Regions from separate parts of the Massilia sp. S19_KUP03_FR1 genome, predicted to be linked through region 2. Evidence: predicted binding sites of a transcription regulator. Region 2 holds the regulator's gene; each other region holds the start of a gene.
What was found. The regulator sigma-54, encoded in region 2, starts transcription at its own class of promoters, with help from an activator protein. The targets are predictions, from matches to a motif close to TGGCANGNAANCTGCTTT.
Positions count from the first base shown of each region.

Region 1: the regulator sigma-54 is predicted to act here: its motif matches at 1,464-1,481, upstream of V6M87_RS23070 (PEP-CTERM sorting domain-containing protein).
Region 3: the regulator sigma-54 is predicted to act here: its motif matches at 1,673-1,690, upstream of V6M87_RS00495 (PEP-CTERM sorting domain-containing protein).

Region 1 covers NZ_JAQQPS010000025.1:53,152-56,425, reverse strand. Annotated here, with positions in the region: gene V6M87_RS23075 (extracellular catalytic domain type 2 short-chain-length polyhydroxyalkanoate depolymerase) at 1-970, opposite strand, end outside; gene V6M87_RS23070 (PEP-CTERM sorting domain-containing protein) at 1,519-2,187, shown strand; gene V6M87_RS23065 (ATP-binding domain-containing protein) at 2,248-3,274, opposite strand, start outside.
Region 2 covers NZ_JAQQPS010000014.1:165,036-168,309, forward strand. Annotated here, with positions in the region: gene lptA (lipopolysaccharide transport periplasmic protein LptA) at 1-380, shown strand, start outside; gene lptB (LPS export ABC transporter ATP-binding protein) at 380-1,135, shown strand; gene V6M87_RS17025 (RNA polymerase factor sigma-54) at 1,139-2,629, shown strand; gene hpf (ribosome hibernation-promoting factor, HPF/YfiA family) at 2,694-3,047, shown strand; gene V6M87_RS17035 (hypothetical protein) at 3,129-3,274, shown strand, end outside.
Region 3 covers NZ_JAQQPS010000001.1:110,767-114,040, reverse strand. Annotated here, with positions in the region: gene V6M87_RS00505 (LysR family transcriptional regulator) at 1-369, opposite strand, end outside; gene V6M87_RS00500 (RidA family protein) at 487-888, shown strand; gene V6M87_RS00495 (PEP-CTERM sorting domain-containing protein) at 967-1,596, opposite strand; gene V6M87_RS00490 (epoxide hydrolase family protein) at 1,944-3,047, opposite strand; gene V6M87_RS00485 (DUF2939 domain-containing protein) at 3,182-3,274, opposite strand, start outside.

The sequences.
Region 1 (3,274 bases), on a different contig from region 2:
GATCGATCATTGTCTTGATCGCCACCATTTGCCCACCACTCTTTCCCGGAAAATTCAGGTCGTCGCTGCCCCACCAATCCCAGCAGCCGCCCGGGTTTGCGGCCGTCGCCACCGTCTGCGGATACAGCACGATCATCTGGTTGGTATCCGCCCAGCGGTTGTAGCCTGCGTTCTGGTAAAACGCGGTGCCAATAGTGCCGGCGTTTTGCAGGCAGCCGTGGAAGGCGATGTGCAGTTTGCAGGCTTGCTGGGCCGCGCAACTGGCCGGCACGTAAGCGTAGCCGCTGGTCGACATGCCGTGCATCAGCGGATTGAAGTTGCCCCAGAACGGCGCCTGGTCGAAGTTGATAAAGACGCCGCTCAAGGTGCTGACGTTTTTCGCGTTCAGCGGGCCGTACAGCCAGCTGAGGATGGCGCCCGCAGTGTCGAAATTGCAGTTGTCGACGAAGGGGATGCCGTTGAAAGTGCACGCGCCGCCAAAGTAATCGGTGGGGATCGAGTGCTCGACGGCCAGGTCGTTCTTGTAGACGATATTGGCGGCCGGCAGGTAGTTGGCGTACATGGTGTGCAAGTCGTTCATCACCGGTTGCCGGACCGTGGAGTCGAGGGTGCCGGACAGCAGGTAGACCTTCGATGCGGCCATATTGCTGGTCGGATCGATGTAGCCGTTGCTGGACCAGGTGTTGATGATGGAATACAGGTAAGACAGGTTGCGCGGAGCGGTGTTGAGCATGCAGGCGGTTACCGAAATCGTCACGTTGCCTTGCGAGCAGTAGTACGGTGCGCCGGCGATTACGCCCGCCCCTTTTTTGATCGTCTTCGAATAGGCGAAGTGCATTTGCACGGCCATGTCGGCGCCGGACGAGAAGCCGGAAACCGACACGTCATTGACGCTGACGTTGTACTTTGGCAGGGGCAAGACCGCTGCGGCGGCGCTGGCGCACAGGAGGATGGTGGTGAGCAGGCTCATGGCCATCCTCATGAAGCGGGACGCGCAAGCACCCCGCAGTGTTGGTTGCGTAGACATTTCGGTCTCCGGTGGCGTCGATTTTTAGCGGGGCTACGATGACGCAATACGGACTTACGGGTCGGCCTTGCGTCGGTGAGGTTTAGCTTAGATCAGGCCCGGGGAATGTCAAACGCGTGTGGTGTGACAGCGACGACGCTGCGTAATGGCGTGATCGAACGCGGCGAAATGCGCGGCGCGGGCCTCGTAGGTACGACGCGTCACTAAAAACTTCGGCGGTCGCCGACCTTTGATATTTGTCGGAGCGCAGCCGCGACCACCACTTCAAATCCGACCCAGCACCTTCCGCGCCGCCCTCCCACGCTTATTCAGCGACAGCTTCAGCAAGATCAGCGCTGGTATACGGTCAGGCAAACTGTCGAAAAATCTTACACACACCAGCGCAGCGAAGTATGCCCTCTGCATAAGTTGCTGTATTTCAACGACATTTTCCATGTGGCACGAATAATGCATATAGGAAATTTCTACTCCACCTCAATTCCTGGTACATCATGAAAAAAATTCTTGCTGCCCTGATCCTGACCACGTTCACTGCAGTCGCCTCCACCGCCAGCGCCACGGCCATCACGGTCACAACAGCCCAGTCAACGTTCGACAGGGGCGTCAACAATCAAGGCTGGTGGAGTGCTGTCGCATCCAACCCGAGCACTGACAGTAACGACAATTATTTCACTGGAAATAATGGTGCCAATGAGGTGCGCAGCTTTTTCACCTTCGATTTGAGCCAGATCGCCGGCACGATTACCAGCGCAACCATGCGCATCGCCCGCGGCACCCAAAATGCCGCCGTCAGCCTGAATCTGTGGGATGTAACGACCGCCGCCAGCGTCGTCAACAACAACGTCGGATACAGTTCCGCAATTTTCGCTGACCTGGGCACAGGCACCAAGTATGGTAGCTACGCCGTTGCCACCGGAGGCAGCACCGATGTACTGAACTTCAAACTCAATGCTGCAGCGCTGCAGGACATGCTTCACAAGGGCTATTTCACCATCGGCGGCTCGGTGAACGGCGCAACGGGACAGTATTTGTTCGGCTTCAGCGGCGGCAGCCCGGTGTCGCTCGACCTGCAAGTGAGCGATGTCCCTGAGCCTGCCAGCATCGCCCTGTTCGGCCTGGGCCTGGCTGGCCTGCTGGCGCGTCGTCGCCGCAACACCTGACCAGCCACACCACGCCGCACCGTGCATCGGTGCGGCGTACAGATGGTTCCCACGACCGGATCAAATCCGGTCCAGCAATTTCTCCGCCGCCCGGTCACTCATCACCAGCACCAGTTTCAAACGCGCCCGCGTCATCCCGACGAACAGCTTGCGGAACACCAGCTCGTCGATCTCCTCGAAATCGATCTCGGTAAAAATCACCGCCGGCGCAGATTGTCCCTTGAAGCGATAGACCGATTCGGCGAGCAAGCCGCCGTCGCGGAACACCTGGTCGCCAAACAGATCGTATTCGCCCGTGAACGATTTTAATGTGTGCGCATCGCCCAGCGTGTCGAGCTTGAGGATCACGGATTTTTCGCGTCCGCGAAACGAGGCGATGGCGACGTCCTGGCGCTTGTAGCCGTCCGCAAGGCACAAGGTAATTGCGTGCTTGGTTTGCGCCAGGATGGCGTCGACGTCGCCTTGCGGATAAACCAGGTAATCGATGTCGGCACCGGCGAACGGGCTGGCCGCTTCCACCGGCTGGCGTGCTTCGCCGATCGCCGCCAGCAGTTCGACGATCTGGCGCGGGCTGCGGTAGTTGGTGTGCGAATGCAGCGTCACCCAGCCCGGCAGCGCGACGCTCTCGCGGCCGTACAGGTTTTGGGTCGGGTCTTCCAGCCAGATGGCGCGCCCGCCGGGTTTTAACATGCGCAGCACGACGTCGCGCCAGGCGCTGGAAAAATCCTGGCCTTCGTCGACGATCAGCACGTCGTATTGCCAGTGCGCCGGGATGTCGGCGCTGCCCAGCACGTGTTCGATTTCTTCCCAGATGCCCGGCTTTTTGTAATCGGGAACGATGCCGCGCGCGCGCTCGAAGGCGTCGCCCAGCATGTGGAAGTTGGACACCAGGCCGCCGGGCGGCACCAGTGTGGCGATGTGGTCGGCCAGCGGACGGTTGTAGCAGACGTAGAGCGGGCGCAGGCCGGCGTCGATGGCGGCGGCATATTCTGCCAGCGCCAGCTGGGTTTTGCCGCTGCCGGCGGTGCCTACCACGTGCAGCCGGTACGGCGTGAATTCGAGCCGTCGCGCCCAGGTGGCCAGGCCA
Region 2 (3,274 bases):
ACGGTTACATGAGCGTCACGCTCACCACCGTGCCGGGCAAGATGGCCACATTCCGCCAGAAGAAGGACGGCGGCCCGGACCTGTGGGTGGAGGGGCAGGCCCAGCGCATCGAATACGACGAGCGCACCGAGATGGCCAAGCTGTTTAACAACGCGACCGTGAAAAACCTGGAAGGCACGCGCCTGTCGAACCAGGTCGATGGCGAATTCATTTCCTACGACAGCCGCAAGGAAGTCGCGCTGGTGCGCAATGACGTCAGTGGCGAGAGCCGTGTCGGCAAAGGCCGCGGCACGCTGATCCTGGCACCCCGTAAAACGGCGGCCGCCGCAGCTGCGGCCCCAGCCCCAGCCCCAGCCCCAGCCCCAGCGGGTAAGAAATAATGGCGGAAATTGACAGCGGCAGCACCCTGATCGTGCGGGGGCTGCAGAAGAGTTATGGCAAACGTTTGGTGGTACGCGACGTGTCGCTGCAGGTCAAATGCGGCGAAGTGGTTGGTTTGCTGGGCCCGAACGGCGCCGGCAAAACCACGTCGTTCTACATGATCGTCGGCCTGGTGCCGTCGGACGCCGGCGCCATCGAAATCAACGGCGTCGACATCTCCAGCCTGCCGATTCACCGGCGCGCCGTCATGGGCTTGTCCTATCTGCCGCAGGAAGCGTCGGTGTTTCGCAAGCTGACCGTCGAAGACAATATCCGCGCCGTGCTCGAACTGCAGACCGTGGACGGCAAGGCGCTGTCGAAGGCCCAGATCAACGATCGCCTCGACACCTTGCTGGCCGACCTGCAGATCGAAAAACTGCGCGAGAACCAGGCCATGTCGCTGTCCGGCGGTGAACGGCGGCGCGTTGAAATTGCGCGCGCGCTGGCCACCAATCCGCGCTTCGTGCTGCTCGACGAACCGTTCGCCGGGGTCGACCCGATTGCCGTGATCGAGATCCAGCGCATTGTGCGCTTCCTGAAAGAGCGTGGCATCGGCGTCTTGATCACCGACCACAACGTGCGCGAAACGCTCGGCATCTGCGACCGCGCCTACATCATCAACCAGGGTGCGGTGCTGGCCTCCGGCCGTCCCGACGATATTATCGCGGACGAGTCGGTGCGGCGCGTGTACCTCGGCGAACACTTCCGGATGTAAGGGATGAAACAATCACTCCAGCTTCGGACCTCGCAGCACCTGGCGCTCACGCCGCAGTTGCAGCAGTCGATCCGGCTGTTGCAGCTTTCGACGCTCGAGCTGCACCAGGAGCTGGAGCAGGCCCTGTCCGACAACCCGCTGTTGGAGCGCCTCGACGACCCGCTCGACCGCTCCGTGCGGCTGCTGGGCGACGGCGCCATCAACGCACCAGGCGCGCAGAGCGAAGCCCCTCCCGCGCCAGGCAGCCAGGATGCGCCGGCGCCTGCTGAAGGCGCGGCCGAAGGTGGCGGAGAAGAGGGCGGCGGCAGCGGCGAAGAAGCGCAGGTCAGCCACGACGGCGACACTGACTGGAGCGACAGCAGCCGCGCCAAGGGCAGCGACGACGAAGAATCGCGCCCCCAGATCGAAGCGTCCGGCACCACGCTGCGCGAGCACCTGATGGAGCAGGCGCGCCTGGCGGTGCTGTCGCAGCGCGACCGCGCGCTGGTCGAAATCCTGGTCGATGGACTGGACGACAATGGCTACCTGGAGGAGTCGCTGGACGACATCCACGCGCGCCTGCCGGAAGAACTTGAGATCGATCTCGATGAACTGAAAACGGCGCTGTCGCTGGTGCAGAGTTTCGATCCCGTCGGCGTGGGTGCACGCGATGCGTCCGAATGCCTGGCGCTGCAGATCCGGCGCATGGCGGGCATCCCGATGGTTACGCGGCGCATGGCGCTGGCCATCGTCGAAAATCACCTGACCTGGTTCGCCCAGCGCGAAACCACCAAGCTGAAAAAAGCACTCGATTGCGACGATGAAGATTTGCGCGAGGCCCAAGTGGTCATCCGCGCCTGCAATCCGCACCCCGGCAACGTGTTTGCGTCGAACGTGTCGGACTTCGTCGTGCCCGACGTGGTGGTCAAGCGGGTCAAGGGCGCGTGGGTGTGCATGCTCAACCAGGACGTGATGCCGCGCCTGCGCGTGAACAGCGCCTATGCCGCCTTGCTCAAGCAGGGCAAGAGCGAAGCCCAGATGGGCGCGCAACTGCAGGAAGCGAAGTGGCTGATCAAGAACATGCGCCAGCGTTTCGACACGATCCTGCGCGTTTCCGAGGCCATCGTGGAGCGCCAAAAGAATTTCTTTTCGCACGGTGCTGTTGCCATGCGGCCACTTGTTCTTCGGGAGATTGCTGATACACTAGGTCTGCACGAGAGCACGATCTCACGTGTCACCACCCAGAAATTCATGCTGACCCCACACGGCATGTTTGAGCTGAAGTACTTTTTTGGCAGCCACGTCGCCACCGATGCGGGAGGAGAAGCATCCTCGACGGCGATCCGGGCATTGATTGTGCAACTCACAGGAGCAGAAGACCCTAAAAATCCACTTTCTGATAGCAAGATCGCGGACATGCTGGGGGAACAGGGGATGGTCATCGCGCGCCGCACGGTCGCGAAATACCGTGAAGCATTAAAGATCCCTCCTGTTACCTTGCGCAAGTCCATGTAAGGCGTTCGACCGGCGCGCATCGCGTACGGCACCGAGCGTGGCATTTCTTCAAAGGAGTTTATGTATGAATCTCACCATCAGTGGACATCATCTTGAAGTAACCCCCGCCATTCGCGAATATGTCCAGGCCAAACTGGAACGCATTCGCCGCCACTTCGATCAAGTGATCGACATCGCCGTGATCCTCACCGTCGACAATCTGACGGAAAAAGACAAACGACAAAAAGCAGAAATCAATCTTCGAATGTCCGGCAAATTGCTGCACGTCGAAAGCCTTTCGCACGACCTGTACGCCGCCGTCGATGCGCTCATCGACCGGCTCGACCGCCAGGTCATGAAATACAAGGAAAAAGTACACGAGCATGACCATCAGGCCATCAAACACCTGACTGAAGGGGGCGTTGCCGTCCCGGTGTAATGCATACCAACTGAACAGGGAAGGCGCCTCATGGGCGCCTTTTTTGCTTTCTGGTAACTTATAAATTATCATCGAAAGAACATGCTCAACAAGAAGGTTGATTCGATGATGATGTGCTTGCTTCGATGCTGCGTGCCGATACTGGCACTCACGTGGCTCACTGCTGCCGCGGCGGCGAGCGATTGGTATCCTTTCAATTGGGCGATCAAGGCGCAGCCGGGTTTCGT
Region 3 (3,274 bases), on a different contig from region 2:
GATCTGGATATCAGGATAGCGCGCATGAAACGCCGGCAGCGCCGGGATCAGGACCAGGCGCGCCAGGGGACTGGGGACATCGACCCGCAAGCGCCCCGACGGCAGCGCCGACGCGCTCGACAAGCTGCTCTCGGCGTCGTCCATGTCGGCCAGCAGGCGCAGCACGCGCTCGTAATAGATGGCGCCGTCGGCGGTGAGGTTCACCTTGCGCGTGGTGCGGTTGAGCAGCCGCACGCGCAGGCGAGCTTCCAACTGATGCACCAGCTGGGTCACCGTGGTTTTACTCATGTGCAGGGTTTGCGCCGCCCTGGTAAAACTGCCGGCCTCCACCACGCGCGCGAACGCCTGCATTGCGTCGAAACGATCCATCCTGCCTCCCCAGTCAATTGTTTGCATTGTACAAACAATGATGGACAAGCCAGCCTGTTTATCTACGAATGGCACGCCAGTACAGTGGCTGCATCGTTCACACCACAGGAGCTCACCATGTCAAACCGTCAAGTCGTCTTCCCCGCCGGCCGCCAGGCGCTGTATGAAAAGAACCGCTATTCGCCCGCCATCGTCTCGAACGGATTTTTGTTTGTCTCCGGCCAGGTCGGCAGCCGCGCTGACGGCTCGCCCGAGCCGGAGCTGGCGGCCCAGGTCCGCCTCGCCTTCGCCAACCTGAACGCCATCCTGCTGGCCGCCGGCGCCTCGTTCTCCGACGTCGTCGATGTGACCGTCTTCATGATCGACCCGGCGCGCCAGTTTGAACAAATCTGGGGCGTCGCGCAGGAATACTGGGGCGGCGCGCCCTACCCCACGTTGACCGGGATCGGCGTGACGTGGCTGTATGGCTTCCAGTTCGAAATCAAGGTCATCGCGCGAATGCCGGACGCTGCAGGCTAAGTTCGTGCGCCCCAATCCGGGCCTGCATGGTGGATCGACGTCAGGATGGATTGGTGCAGATAGCGCGATAAACGCTGCTTACTTTTGCTTGCGGCGATACAACAATGCAGCGCCAGCCAGGCCAAACAGGGCCAGTGTGCCCGGTTCAGGAACATGGGTGGTCGGTACGACGGCATCGATGGACAGTGCAGCAGCTTGCGGATCGCCGTCTACGCCATACAGCGCACCGACAGCGGTCAGGCCGTTGGAGAAATAGGCCATCACCGTCGCGCCGATCAGGTCGTTGCCATAAATCGACGACTGGACTAGCGAGTCGACATCGATCTTCCACTGGAAGGATTCACCGACATTGAAATCGCTGAAATGAAGGTCGAGCACGGAGGCGCCGTCTGCCACCACGGCCGGGCCTGTAAAACCGGTCGTCAAATTCGTCCCATTTGCAGCAGAAAACGGGGTAGCCGACTGTGGATCGGGATTGCACGGTCCGCCATCGACTGTATCGAAACAATAAGGTCCGCCAGCCGTGATGGTCGACAAATCCAGCACAAAACGTTCGATCTTCGCGCCGTCAGTCGAGGTATTCGTGAACGAGAATGTCGTATTGAAGGTGTCGCCGCTGACCAGGAACGACAAGGAAGGCGTTGCCTGCGCCAGATTGGCGGCTGCGACAGTGGCTGAGAACAGGATGAAATACAGTATTTTTTTCATTTGGTACTTTCGTCATGAGCGAGCGCTACTTTGGGTGGACAGACAGGAATTGGATGTTCAAATCCGGTTGAATGCCGGAGCAATTTTGATGCCAGAAAATAAACATCGTTCGATAACAAAGAGTTACCATCCGCCGTCCTGCGTCGATGCAGCTTTTTTCACGCGCAGTGTAAGATTTGCCGACAGCATGTGGCCGGCATGAATCTGCGGACCGCAAAAAAGTGCCGGATGGGATAGATGTGCCGCACGACGAAAACAGCCAGTGCGGCTCGATTGACGGAAATCCCTGATTCCACGATAAAAAACATCACGCTTCACTAAGCGAAAGCTTCAAGCCCGGCAGGCTTTCAGGACAGCATCGCCGCAAACGCGCGCAGGTCGGCCGCATACAACGCCGGCTGCTCCCAGGCGGGGAAATGCCCGCCACGCGGCTGCACGGTGTAACGTTGCAGATTGTAAAACCGCCGGGCCCAGGATGCGGGTGCGGTGACCAGGTCTCGGGGCCACATGCACACCGCAGTGGGCACCACGACGCGGTCGCCTGCCACCAGCGGCGCGCGCAAGTGGCGCGACTCATGGTACAGGCGCATCGACGAGCCGATGGTTTGCGTCGACCAGTAGATATTGATGTTATCTAACAGCATATCGAGCGGAAACACGTCCCAGAGGTCAGGGCCGGCATCGCTCCAGTAGCGGAATTTCTCGAGGATCCAGCTGGCCAGACCTACCGGTGAATCATTGAGCGCATACGCCACCGTCTGCGGCCGGGTCGCCTGCAGGTGCAGGTAGGCGCCCTCGTCGGCGCTCCACGTCTGCACCTGCTTCTGGTAGGCGCGCTCTTGGTCCGTCAGCGGCGGCGCGCTATCGTCCAGCGGCGGATCGACCACCGCGGCAATGTGCAGGCCGCGTACCGCGTCCGGATACGCCAGCGCCATGCGCGTGGCGACACCGGCGCCGATGTCCGTGCCGGAAACGATATAGTTCGTATAGTTCAATCCCTCGGTCATCAGGCGATGGAACAGCGCCACGCTGCCAGCCTGGCCCGGTGCCGTGGGGCGGCTGGAGTAACCATAGCCGGGATGGGACGGCATGACCACGTCGAAGTCCGCCAGCAGCGGGGCCAGCCTGGTGTATTCGACAAAACTGGACGGCCAGCCATTCGTCAGCAGCAAGGCTGGCCGCGCCGCGCCGGCGCCTTTGAAATGCAGGAAATGCAGGTCAACGCCATCAACCGAGGCGCGATAGTGCGGCAACGCGTTGATGCGCGTGGCGGCGCGCGACCAGTCGTACTGCTCCAGCCAGTAATCGACCAGCGCGCGCAACGGTTGCGGCGCCGTGCCCTGTTGCCAGTCATCGGTAATCGCGTCGCTCCAGCGCACCTGGCGCAGGCGCAGCAAGAGGTCGGCTGCGAAGCCTTGGTTGAATGGTGCGTCCCATGTCGTGATGTTCACTTGCGTCCCTTATCGTGCCGCCGCCCACAAAAAATGCACCGCCTGGCATGCGCATCATGCCATCAAGTGGCCACCCGAGGCGCAGGTCCGGTTTCCGTGCGCATGCGCGGATGACGTGGTCCGACGCGACGGCGTCAGCGCTGTAACGACGGCAGCCGCAAGGCGGTGAGCTTCCAGTTGGCAAAGCCGCTGCGCTCAAACACGACCTCCACTTTTTTACCGCCGCC